One region of the Enterobacter sp. LM3 genome, then DNA from elsewhere that is predicted to be linked to it. Evidence: riboswitches for the same ligand, from Rfam matches in the RefSeq annotation. Region 1 holds a riboswitch; each other region holds the start of a gene.

Region 1 (4,052 bases):
TGACGGGCTGGCTGGAAGGGTTGCAGGAGGTGACCGCGTTTATCGATTTCGGCCCACGCATCGCAGATATTCCCGACGCGCTGATGGCGCGGATTATGGCCTGTAAACCCATTGTGTCGCTTAATCGCCAGGAGGCGCAAATTGCTGCCGGGCGGCTTGGTGTGGAGGTTGATGCGTTAGGTGCAACATGGCAACAACGTTTCGGTTCTGCGCTGATTGTACGTCACGACAAAGACGGCGCAGCCTGGTATGACGCTGACGATTCGGGTTATGTTCCGGCGTTTCCTGCTTCGGTGGTCGACACCATTGGCGCGGGTGACAGCCACGCTGGCGGTACGCTGGCCGGGCTGGCAGCAGGATGGTCACTGGCGGATGCAGTGCTGCTGGGCAATGCGGTTGCCGCCTGGGTGGTCAGCCACCGTGGCGGTGATTGCGCCCCTGCGCGCGGGGAATTACTCCTCGCACACAAAGACGTATAGATCGCTGCGACAGTAGCTAATGCTGTACTCAATAGGCCGGTGCTGCTGGTCAAGCGCAACCTGCTTGATCACCAGCACCGGTATCTTTTCATCCATCTTAATATGGGCCTGAAATTCGCTGTCCGGCATGCGGGCACTGACGCGTGAACGGGTACGCTGCGGGAAGATGTTCTGACTGCGGAAGTAATCGTACAGCGAGATGCCGATGGCGTCCGGATCGGGAATTAGCCCGGCCGGAACCCAGGACTCTTCAATCGAGACGGCATCATCATCAACATAGCGAATGCGCTTGAGCAAAAAGACGTCGCTTTCCGCCGCCACTGACAGCTGGTTTGCCACCTCTTCCGGGCATTTCACCACCCGTTTATTAACCCACAACGTGTTGGGCTTTTTGCCGCGCAGTACCACCTGCTGAGAAAACCCGCGTGCTTCCTTGAGCGAATATTCAAAGATGTTATTAATTTGCGTACCGTAACCCCGGGAGCGCGTCACCACGCCCTCTTCTTCCAGCGCCTGCATTGCTTTGCGCACGGTAATGCGTGACACACCCGTTAACTGACTCAGATCGCGCTCGCCGGGCAGAATATTCCCGTGTTCAAGCACCCCGCTACGTACCGCGTTTTTTACCGTTTCGGCAAACTTCAGGTACAGCGGTGTGTTGTCCGGAGCGGCGATCCGTTCATTCAGTTGAGCAATTAACCGGGTATGCGCTTGTTCCATCTCTGTTTTCTCAGGCGTGGTGTTTCCTGCCAGTATACTGGCTTACCACCATGCATGAAAATGATGAACCGGCCCAATACCGTGACCCACTTCCAGAGTATCGGCTTTTGCCAGCGCGTCCGAGAGCCAGATTTTGGCTTCCTGTACCGTATCAGCCCAGTTGTTATGGCGTGGACGCAACGCCGCCAGCGCGGCGGAGAGCGTACAGCCTGTACCGTGGGTGTTTTTAGTCTGCACGCGGGGTGCGGTAAAACGCAGTTCTCCGTCACGGGTGAAGAGCCAGTCCGGGCTTTCGGCGTCATCCAGATGGCCACCTTTCACCAGCACCGCACCGCAGCCCATTGCCAGCAATGCCCGCCCCTGCTCTTTCATTTCGCGTTCGGTTTGCGCATGCGGCGCGTCTAACAACGCGGCAGCTTCAGGCAGGTTTGGCGTGATCAGCGCCACTTGCGGCAACAGCTTTTTACGCAGCGTGTCGATAGCGGAAACAGAAAGCAGCGGGTCGCCACTTTTTGCCAGCATTACCGTATCAAGCACCACGTTTTGCACCTGATAGCGTTTCAGACGTTCTGCCACCACTTCGACAATATCTGTCTCCGCCAGCATCCCGATTTTAGTGGTATCAATGCGCACATCGCTGAGTACCGAATCGAGCTGTGCGGCGACAAAATCCGGCTCGATACGGTAGACCGACTGCACACCACGCGTATTTTGTGCCACCAGCGCGGTGATCACCGAACAGCCGTAGGCACCCAGTGCGGAGAACGTTTTCAGATCGGCCTGAATGCCTGCACCGCCGCTTGGGTCAGTGCCGGCAATGGTAAGGGCGTTAATCCGTTTCATGCCTGTTCCTCCAGGGTGTAGAGCGCATCCAGGAACGCACTGGCAAAGCTGCCCGGGCCACGAGACTGAGCAACGGCAGCCGTTCCGGCGCGCTTCATCCATCCGCAGGTAGCGGCCACGTTATCGAGCCTGTCACCCGGTAGCGAACAACTGGCCGCCACCACCGCCGAAAGCGCGCACCCGGTACCGACCACGCGAGTCATCAGCGGATCGCCCCCGGTCACCGTCCGGGTTCGCTGCCCGTCGGTGATGTAATCAACCTCGCCTGTGACCACGATAATGGCATTGGTCTGGCGTGCCAGCGCCTGTGCCGCAGGCAATGCACTGGATGCAGTATCGGTAGTATCCACGCCGCGCCCCCCCGCACTCATCCCGGCAAGCGCAAGAATTTCCGACGCGTTACCACGAATGGCCGCAGGTTTAAGGGAGAGGATTTGATGGCAAAAACGGGTGCGGAACGTCAACGCCCCGACAGCCACCGGATCGAGCGTCCAGGGTTTGCCTGCTGCCACGGCACTCTCAATCGCCCGGCGCATCGCCTGAGCGCGCGGGGCAGTCAGCGTGCCGACATTAATCAGCAGCGCATCGGCAAGAGCAGCAAACTGTTCAGCCTCTTCGGCTTCAATCACCATCGCCGGGGATGCGCCAAGCGCCAACAAAACGTTAGCCGTAAACGTCTGCACGACGTCGTTGGTCATACAATGTGTGAGCGGGGAACGGGTTCGGAACTGATGTAAAATGTGTAAATCGAGCAGGTCAGGCTGCATGGGTTCGCTCCTGCCTTGCGTGAAGAAGCGATGACCGGGAAGGCATCTGACTTCCCTACGCTGGCATTATCCAGATCAGGTAATACGGGTATTTCTCAGCCTTCAACGAAGAAGGGCACCCCGAGTCATTTAAATAAAAATCAAATAGTTGCGATTAACGTCCCGTTAATCTCTGTTCTGGATCATGCCAGCGGGAAGCCAAAGACTCAACCCTAAAAAATGCTCTGTGTCCCATATAAAAGCTTTAAACAACGCGAAGAAGCGCCCCAAGACCAGAACCCACCTGGATCAGATCATCAGCAGAGCCAGAACAACACGCCCAAACAGCCAAAAAGAAACGCATTGGTGTAGATGCTGGTTTCTGCGTTGTTCCCCAGCAATCCACCACGGAATCTTTCGAAAACATTCTGTTTGCAGGAAACCAGCCGGAAGGAACGCGCGAACTTTACCGCTCTCTGAACGGCGCAGGAAAGGAATATAACGCTGGTTCTATCATGTTGGTGGTTGATCCTGATAAACAGGACGACGAACAGATTGCCCACATGAAAGCCGCGAAAGCGCGAGTCGATGCAGCATTGGCCCCATTGACGCATGAGGAAGCTAACTTGCTGCACAAACACTACGCAACCATAGCTAATTTCACCAGCTACGCTGATACAGAAATTGGCCTTGCTGCTGACCCTGTTGGAAAATACTTTGAGAGTATCGAAAAAATACTCAAAGAGATTCAAGAAACGTATAAGAATACCTACATAACGAGAGGCTCGTTGATAGGAGAACAATTTTATGTCCGACGTAACCAGTTGTTTAAAGAGCTTGAATCCATACTCAAAGTCAGCTTCCTGAATAAGGCTATGAAATTCGGAGAGTATACCAAAATAAAAAAAGCACTCGGCCTGCCCAGTAGTTCTATTACCCACAAATGGAATGAAACGGGGATCAGTGACATTGAAAGTTATGCTACCCACATCGAACGGGCAGCTAAATACGTAAAAGCAATGCGTTACACTGGTTATTTAGGCATTGGTTTTAGCGGACTCCATTCTCTTAACGAAATCCATGAGGCATGTTCTGTTGGTCGCGAAGCTGAATGTACCAAGAAAAAATATACTGAGATTGGTAGTTTTGCTTTGGGTACAGGTGGCGGTGTTCTCGCTGGTGTTGGCTGGCTTGTTTGTACCGTTATTGCAGGTGTTGGTTTAGGGTACGCTGGTAGCACAGTGGGGAGTGCTGTTGGGGAATT
Region 2 (4,052 bases), on a different contig from region 1:
GCTGCCAGAGCACCTGGTTCGGCGGAAAGCGGCTCAAACGCGCCACACAGGCGTTTCTTCGCCACGCCAATCGTGGGCACACCCGCCAGCAGACCGAAATGGCTGGCAACACCTAAACGGCGCGGGTGGGAGATACCGTGCCCATCGACAAACAGCAGGTCGGGCTTTTGCGAGAGTTGTTCCCACGCGGCAAGCAGCGCAGGATATTCGCGAAAGGAGAGAAAGCCAGGAATGTAGGGCATGGTGGTGGCGATACGCGCCACCTGGTACTCCACCAGCTCAAGCGAGGGATACTTCAGCAGCACCATCGCCGCTCGCGTCACTTCTCCACCCTGCTCAAACCCCACATCGGCACCGCCAATATACTGCGGGGGATCCTTATCCAGACGATCCTCGCGGCAAACTGATGAAGCCAGTTCTACCTGTTGAGCGCGTAATGACGCGAGATCCATAACCACTCCTTACTGGTGGTATTGCGCAGAAAGCCGGTGTACCGCCTCCACAAACGCGCCAGCATGCTCTGGCGGCACATCCTGATGAATGCCGTGACCAAGGTTGAACACGTGACCTTCACCCTGACCAAAGCCCGCCAGAATAGTGGCCACCTCTTCTTCAATACGGGCGGGCGGTGCATAAAGCATGGACGGATCCATATTGCCCTGCAGCGCCACTTTGTCACCTACACGACGACGCGCATCGGCGATATCGGTGCTCCAGTCGAGTCCCAGTGCATCGCAGCCGGTTGCGGCCATTGCTTCCAGCCACTGGCCGCCACCTTTGGTGAACAGTGTGACAGGTACGCGTCGGCCTTCGTTTTCACGCAACAGGCCATCGACAATTTTATGCATGTAGTAGAGCGAGAACTGCTGATAATCACGCCCGGTCAGCACGCCGCCCCAGGTGTCAAAAATCATCACCGATTGCGCACCCGCTTTAATCTGCGCGTTGAGATAAAGGGTGACGCTTTTCGCCAGCTTATCGAGCAGCGCATGCAGAGCCGAAGGCTCGGCATACATCATCTTTTTAATCACGGTAAAGGCTTTACTGCTACCGCCTTCAACCATATAGGTTGCCAGCGTCCACGGGCTGCCGGAGAAGCCAATCAGCGGCACTTCACCCTTCAGCTCGCGACGAATAGTGCGTACCGCGTTCATCACATAGCCCAGTTCCTGCTCGGGATCCGGAACGGGTAGCTTATCAACATCGGCTTTGCTCTTAATCGGGGAGGTGAAACGTGGGCCTTCACCCGTTTCGAAGTACAGGCCCAGACCCATTGCATCCGGAATGGTCAGAATGTCCGAAAAGAGAATGGCAGCATCCAGCGGGAAGCGGCGCAGCGGCTGAAGCGTCACCTCACAGGCCAGCTCGGCATTTTTGCACAGCGACATAAAATCGCCGGCCTGCGCACGCGTGGCTTTGTACTCTGGCAGATAGCGTCCCGCCTGGCGCATCATCCACACCGGGGTGACATCAACGGGCTGGCGCAGCAGCGCACGCAGATAACGATCGTTCTTCAGTTCGGTCATTTTTGCAGTTCCTTAAGCGTCATGGCCTCAGTGTATCATGTCACTCATCATCAGCCCGACACATTGCTACGGTATCTTCTATTAGCCGACGTGCCACGGTACCCGGTGGCGGTAGCAGCGGTAAATCATCGTAACGATACCAGTTCGCTTCCAGCAGTTCTTTTTGGTCGATAACAATCTCACCGCTGTCGTATTCCGCCATAAACGCCGTCATCAGCGACTGCGGGAACGGCCACGGTTGTGACGTCACGTAACGCAGATTTTTGACCTTAATACCACTCTCCTCCATCACTTCACGCGCCACTGCCTGTTCCAGCGTTTCACCCACTTCGACGAACCCGGCCAGTACGGTATGCACGCCGTTGCGATGTCGGGTATGTTGCGCCAGCAGGATGGTGTCATCACGACGAATTGCGACGATAATGCACGGTGCAATCTGCGGGTAGTAGCGTTCACGGCACTGACTGCAGAGCATCGCCCACTCGGTTTTGCTCGGATGCATGGTATGGCCGCAGTAGCCACAGTATTTGTGTGAGCGATAAAACTCCGCCAGTTGCACACCCCGCCCCGCCAGTTGGAATAACCCGACCTCAAGATCGAGCACCTGACGAACGGATCCCATCTCCTGACGACGAGACCGCTGGATCAACCACACAGAATCGCCCTGCCACTCGCCGATCATTAGTGCGGAGTAGCCCACAAGATCGAACTTTTCCGCCGCGCCGTAGGGTATTTCCCCGGCAGGCAGCCATAATTTTTGTTCGTGGCAGACTAACCACCAACCGAGATCTGATTTTTCAATAATACGATCCATATCTATTGCACTACCTTTGCTTCACTGACATGTTGTTAGCATTGTGGTTACATTTTGGGTAAGCAGATTCAATTTTAAACCTTGTGGGGTCGAACATGTTAAACCAGCTAGAAAGTCTGACTGAGCGCGTTAGAGGAAATAACAAACTGGTGGATCGCTGGCTACATGTGCGCAAGCATCTACTCGTGGTTTATTACAATCTGGTCGGTATTAAGCCTGGCAAAGAATCCTGGATGCGGCTGAATGAAAAAGCGCTGGACGATTTTTGTCAGAGCCTGGTCGACTACCTGTCCGACGGCCATTTCAATATTTATGAACGTATTATCCGTGAAATGGAAGGTACCAGCCCATTTTTAGCGGCAAGCAAACTCTATCCGCTGCTGGAAGCCAATACCCAGCAGATTATGGATTACTATGATTCCACGCTCGGGAATGCTATCAATCACGATAACTATCTTGAGTTCCAGAAGGTGCTGTCCGATCTCGGAGAGGCGCTGGAAGAGCGCTTCACGCTGGAAGACAAACTTATCGCCCTTGTGCTTGATAACGATCTGAAGGCCAGCAACGAAGAGAACATCGCGCGACCTGCTTGAGTTCTTCGTCGTTAACGAGTAATTTACATTCATTCACCCCTCTTCGGAGGGGGATTTTTCTTGTCGGAGTGCCCAGAGCGAAAGCCGGGCTGAGACCGTTAATTCGGGATCCGCGGAACCTGATCAGGCTAATACCTGCGAAGGGAACAAGAGTCAAACTGCTGTTGTATCGCCTCAGGGCGATCTCCTCTTGCTTCATCCGTCGTCTGACAAGCCATGTCCTTCACTTTTGGAATGAGCTATGTCTACAACTAAACTGACCCGCCGCGAGCAGCGCGCACAAGCACAACACTTTATCGACACCCTGGAAGGCAGTGCTTTCCCGAACTCGAACCGTATTTACATCACCGGCTCGCAGGCGGATATCCGTGTCCCAATGCGCGAAATTCAGCTCAGTCCTACCCTCATCGGTGGGAGCAAAGAAAACCCGCAGTTTGAGGACAACGAAGCCGTACCGGTGTACGACACCTCCGGTCCGTACGGCGACCCTGATGTTGCTATTAACGTTCAGCAGGGTCTGGCGAAGCTACGCCAGCCGTGGATTGACGCCCGTCACGACAGTGAAGAACTGACCATCCGTAGCTCTCACTACACCCAAGAACGCCTGGCTGACGATGGTCTGGACGAGCTACGTTTTACCGGCCTGCTGACGCCAAAACGCGCCAAAGCGGGCAAATGCGTGACCCAGCTGCACTACGCGCGCCAGGGTATCGTCACCCCGGAGATGGAGTTCATCGCCATTCGTGAAAACATGGGTCGCGAGCGCATCCGCAGCGAAGTGCTGCGCCACCAGCATCCTGGCGAAGGCTTTGGTGCTCGCCTGCCAGAAAACATTACGCCAGAATTTGTGCGTGACGAAGTGGCCGCTGGCCGTGCGATTATTCCCGCCAACATTAACCACCCGGAATCGGAACCGATGATCATCGGTCGTAACTTCCTGGTGAAGGTCAACGCCAACATCGGTAACTCTGCGGTCACCTCCTCCATTGAAGAAGAGGTGGAAAAACTGGTCTGGTCAACACGCTGGGGCGCGGACACCGTTATGGATCTCTCCACCGGGCGTTATATCCACGAAACGCGTGAGTGGATCCTGCGTAACAGCCCGGTACCCATTGGTAC
Region 3 (4,052 bases), on a different contig from region 1:
TCACGCCCCGGGAGTTTTTCGATAGCGGTAAATAACGCAAAACACAGCAGCAGCAGTAATAGCGCCGTGACGGCACCATCCTGGCTACGGTAGGAGCCAATTTGCTGATACAGCCAGTATGGCAGTGTACGGAAATCTTCATTGCCGAAGAGAGCCACGACGCCAAAATCACCAATCGATAGCACACAGGCGAACGCCAGCGCCTGTGCCAGCGGGCGCTTTAGTGCGCGCAGCTCGACGACCTTTAGCCGTTGCCAGCCCTGCATACCAAGCGACTGGCACAGTAAGCTGTAGCGGCTGTTGACGTCACGCATCGGGGTTTCCAGCACCTTGAGAGCGTAAGGGATTGCCATCAGGGCATTGGTAAAGATGACGATGCCGTCAGCGCTTTCCGGCAAACCAATGGTGCTGTTGAACAGTAAAAAGAAGCCGGTAGCCAAAACAATGCCCGGCATGGCCAGAATCAGCATCCCCGTGAGTTCCAGCGCTTGCCCGGCTTTTTGCGCATGGCGGGCATAGAGTTCACGGCTACTCCACAGCAACATCATGGTCAGAATGACGCACAGCATGCCTGCGGCCAGTGCGATCCGCAGCGAAGTCCAGGTGGCTTGCCAGAGCATGGGCTGTTGCAAAACGGACACCAGATTGATGTTCAGACCATCGACGATGACGGCCATCAGCGGCGGCAGCAGAAGCATCAGCGCCAGCGTGATGAGGATAAAATCGGTAATGCGGCTGTACAGGCTGTCCTGCGGATCGCGCCAGCCTGCTATCTGGTTACTACCGGGTGGAATGGCTTTACTCAGCCGCTGGCTGAGGAGCACCAGGACAAGGCAGCATGCCATCTGTACTATCGCCAGCAGCGCCGCACGTCCGGGGTCGTAGTCGAAATTTAACGCCTGATAAATCGCCAGCTCAATGGTCGTTGCCTGCGGCCCGCCACCGAGTGAAAGTACGGTGGCAAAACTGGCAAAGCAGAGCATAAAGATCAGCGCCGCAACGGGGGGGATTTGCCTGCGCAGCCACGGCCATTCGACAAAACGGAAGAACGACCAGCCGTGCATGCCGAGCTGTGCAGCCAGCTGGCGCTGCTCGCCGGGAATATTCTCCAGCGCCTGCAAAAAGAGCCTTGTCGCCATCGGCATATTGAAAAAGATATGCGCCAGCAGAATACCCTTCAGTCCGTAAGGGGAGAATGTCCACTCCAGACCAAGCAGGTTACAGAGTGAGGCCAGCCAGCCCTGGCGTCCATAGACGCTCAGAATACCGAATACGGCCACCAGAACGGGCAGGATCAGCGTCATAGCGCACAGGCGCAGAAGTGCCTGTCTGCCAGGAAAACGCCTGCGATAAAGTGCCCGGGACAGGAAGATCGCCGGGAAAACCGACAGCAGCGCAGAGAGAAATGCCTGCCAGAAGGAGAAACGGATAACATGCCAGAGATAGCTGTCATGCCAGAGTGTGAGCACGTCGCTTTCTGGTGCGTTTAACCACAACGCAAGAAATGCCCCCAGACTGACCGCTACCATCAATACGGCAGCGAGCAGTCCGGGAAGTAACCAGCCGGGAATTAATGGCTGACTGCGCGTTGCCATTCACTTACCCATGCAGCACGCTGTGCGGCGACCTGTTGCGGCGTAAACTCCAGTGAGGTTTGCGGTTTAGACAGCGTATCAAAGCCCGCTGGCAGGGCCACATTGGTCACCGGGTACATCCAGTTGCCCGTCGGGATCGTATTCTGGAACGCCGGAGAAACCATAAATTTCAGGAACTTCTCGGCCAGTTCTGGCTGTTTACTGGCGGCGGTACGTGCTGCAACTTCCACCTGAAGGTAGTGACCTTCCGCAAAATCAGCAGCGGCGTAGTTGTCCTTCTTCTCGGCAATAATGTGGTAGGCCGGAGAGGTCGTGTAGCTGAGCACCAGGTCACTTTCTCCCTTCAGGAACAGGCCATACGCTTCGCTCCAGCCTTTGGTGACGGTGACGGTTTTCGCCGCCAGTTTCTGCCATGCTTCCGGCGCTTTGTCACCGTAGACTTTCTGCATCCACAGCAGCAGGCCCAGGCCTGGCGTACTGGTGCGCGGATCTTCATAAATCACGCGCCATTTCTGGTCGCTTTCAACCAGCTCTTTCAGGCTTTTCGGTGGGTTCTTCAGCTTGTTTTTGTCATAGACAAAAGCAAAGTAGCCGTAATCGAACGGGACAAAGGTATCGTTTTTCCAGCCACCAGGGACGTTGACGGCATCGGTGGCGACACCGCTTTTGGCAAACAGTCTGGTTTGCGACGCCGCATCCAGCAGGTTGTTATCCAGACCGAGCACCACGTCGGCTTTGCTGTTTTTCCCTTCCATGCGCAGACGGTTAAGCAGTGAAACGCCATCCTCCAGCGCTACGAACTTCAGCTCGCAGTTGCAGTCGGCTTCAAAGGCTTTTTTCACCGCCGGGCCAGGGCCCCAGTCGGCAGAGAAGGAGTCATAGGTGTAGACCGTCAGGACGGGCTTCGCAACAGCAGGCAGCGCAAACAGCACCAGAAGGGGAAGAATTTTTTTTAACACTTTGCACCTCAAAGTTGAGTGGCAAAGGATTTTGAGCGACAGCCTCAAATCCCTTCGCCGGCGTTATCCGGATCAGGTTCGACGGGTATTATCTCAGCGCACATCAGTGATGCAGCACCCCGTTGAGAACGGCGGTATTGTAATGATTTGGCGAATATTACGAAAGTGTTATGGTTCCGGTGGGGCAAACCAGGCGGATTTGAAATCAAACCAGCCCAGGGTGTTCATCCGTAAGCCACGCATACTGCGCTGACCCTGAATCATCAGCCAGTGGTGGATGAGCGGCACAATCGCCTGTTGCGCCAGCAACTGCTGGCACCATGAGGCCAGGTTCATTTCTCCCGCGCGCCACTGTGCGGCGTCCTGCTGCCAGTCCCGGTCAATGCAGTGTTGGATCAGCGGAACTTCATACAGGTGCGAAAAGAGTGAGAAATCGAGTGGCAGGGTAAAGTTGGCGCTGTTCAGCCAGATATCGCTGACTATCTCCCCGCGATGCCATTCATCATAATCTATTTCCTGGATGTCCAGTTGAACGCCTTCGGCAGCCAGCAGCTTGCTCATGATGCGGGCGATAAAGCGGTGTTCCACGTGGTCGCGATAATAGGTCAGGGTGATCGACTCCAGTCCGGCGGGCTTTTCGCCGTGAACCGGTCGGGCGTGATGCCAGCGCGGGAGCAGACCGTAGGCCGGGAACCAGTAAGTCTGGTATTGCTCCTCCGCCTGATAGATAAGATTGGCCGGGGAAAGCACGTGGCTCACCCATCTGCGCACGTCGCGGCTGGCACCTCGGTGGCTGCGGGCGTCAAACAGCAGGTAATAGCAGCCCTCTTCCAGACGGCTTTCAACCGCTTTTTCTCCTTCGGTTGACCCTTCCAGCGTTAATCCGCAGCTCAGCTCCTCGCTGATTTCAGGCAGAACCCAGACGTTGACTTCGTCGATCAGCGCGCGATAACCAAAGTAGTCGTCAAAGGCGCGAATTTTCAGCTGGTTGTTGGTATTGCGCGTTACCGCGTAAGGTCCTGTTCCCACGGGCTGGCTGGCAAAATGGGGCAGGGAATCCCATTCACGCGGCAGGATCATCGACGGGATATAGCCCATTAGCCACGGAAGCCACTGGTCAGGCTCGGACAGTTCGATATCAACAGTCCATGCCGTAGGGGAGTGGATCCGCGATATGTGGCCATAAAGAGGAAGAGTGCATGCCCGCTGAAGCGAATTGATGACGTCGCTGATCTCCAGCTCACGGCCGTGGTGGAAATGAATACCAGGACGTAAAAAGAAGCGCCAGTGCAGGGGAGAAAGTTGCTGCCAGTGGTGCGCGACATCGGCTTCCAGTTCCCCGTTTTCCTCATTTATGCGCGTCAGGCCGCTGAATATTTGCCGGGCCATATGGGTTTCTGAACGGCGCAACGCCGTACCGGGTAACAGGTTTTTCATCGGACGATAGTAGAGCACCCGCAGGATGTGGCGACCCTGACGAAAACTTCTCCCGAGATGG

Evidence for each region. Region 1 has a riboswitch for thiamine pyrophosphate ahead of thiM (hydroxyethylthiazole kinase). Riboswitches for the same ligand answer to the same signal wherever they lie in the genome.
Region 2: another riboswitch for thiamine pyrophosphate. It lies ahead of thiC (phosphomethylpyrimidine synthase ThiC); the one in region 1 lies ahead of thiM (hydroxyethylthiazole kinase).
Region 3: another riboswitch for thiamine pyrophosphate. It lies ahead of thiB (thiamine ABC transporter substrate binding subunit); the one in region 1 lies ahead of thiM (hydroxyethylthiazole kinase).

The regions. Positions count from the first base shown of each region.
Region 1 covers NZ_JBJURN010000002.1:322,956-327,007, forward strand. The annotation lists gene ACJ9N4_RS03625 (PfkB family carbohydrate kinase) at 1-479, shown strand, start outside; gene ACJ9N4_RS03630 (GntR family transcriptional regulator) at 453-1,199, opposite strand; gene thiD (bifunctional hydroxymethylpyrimidine kinase/phosphomethylpyrimidine kinase) at 1,242-2,042, opposite strand; gene thiM (hydroxyethylthiazole kinase) at 2,039-2,809, opposite strand; TPP riboswitch at 2,845-2,942, opposite strand; gene ACJ9N4_RS03645 (PAAR domain-containing protein) at 3,304-4,052, shown strand, end outside.
Region 2 covers NZ_JBJURN010000027.1:18,012-22,063, reverse strand. The annotation lists gene nfi (deoxyribonuclease V) at 1-452, opposite strand, end outside; gene hemE (uroporphyrinogen decarboxylase) at 462-1,526, opposite strand; gene nudC (NAD(+) diphosphatase) at 1,567-2,340, opposite strand; gene rsd (sigma D regulator) at 2,436-2,933, shown strand; TPP riboswitch at 2,988-3,096, shown strand; gene thiC (phosphomethylpyrimidine synthase ThiC) at 3,175-4,052, shown strand, end outside.
Region 3 covers NZ_JBJURN010000005.1:152,680-156,731, reverse strand. The annotation lists gene thiP (thiamine/thiamine pyrophosphate ABC transporter permease ThiP) at 1-1,595, opposite strand, end outside; gene thiQ (thiamine ABC transporter ATP-binding protein ThiQ) at 1-1, opposite strand, end outside; gene thiB (thiamine ABC transporter substrate binding subunit) at 1,571-2,554, opposite strand; TPP riboswitch at 2,586-2,686, opposite strand; gene sgrR (HTH-type transcriptional regulator SgrR) at 2,723-4,052, opposite strand, start outside.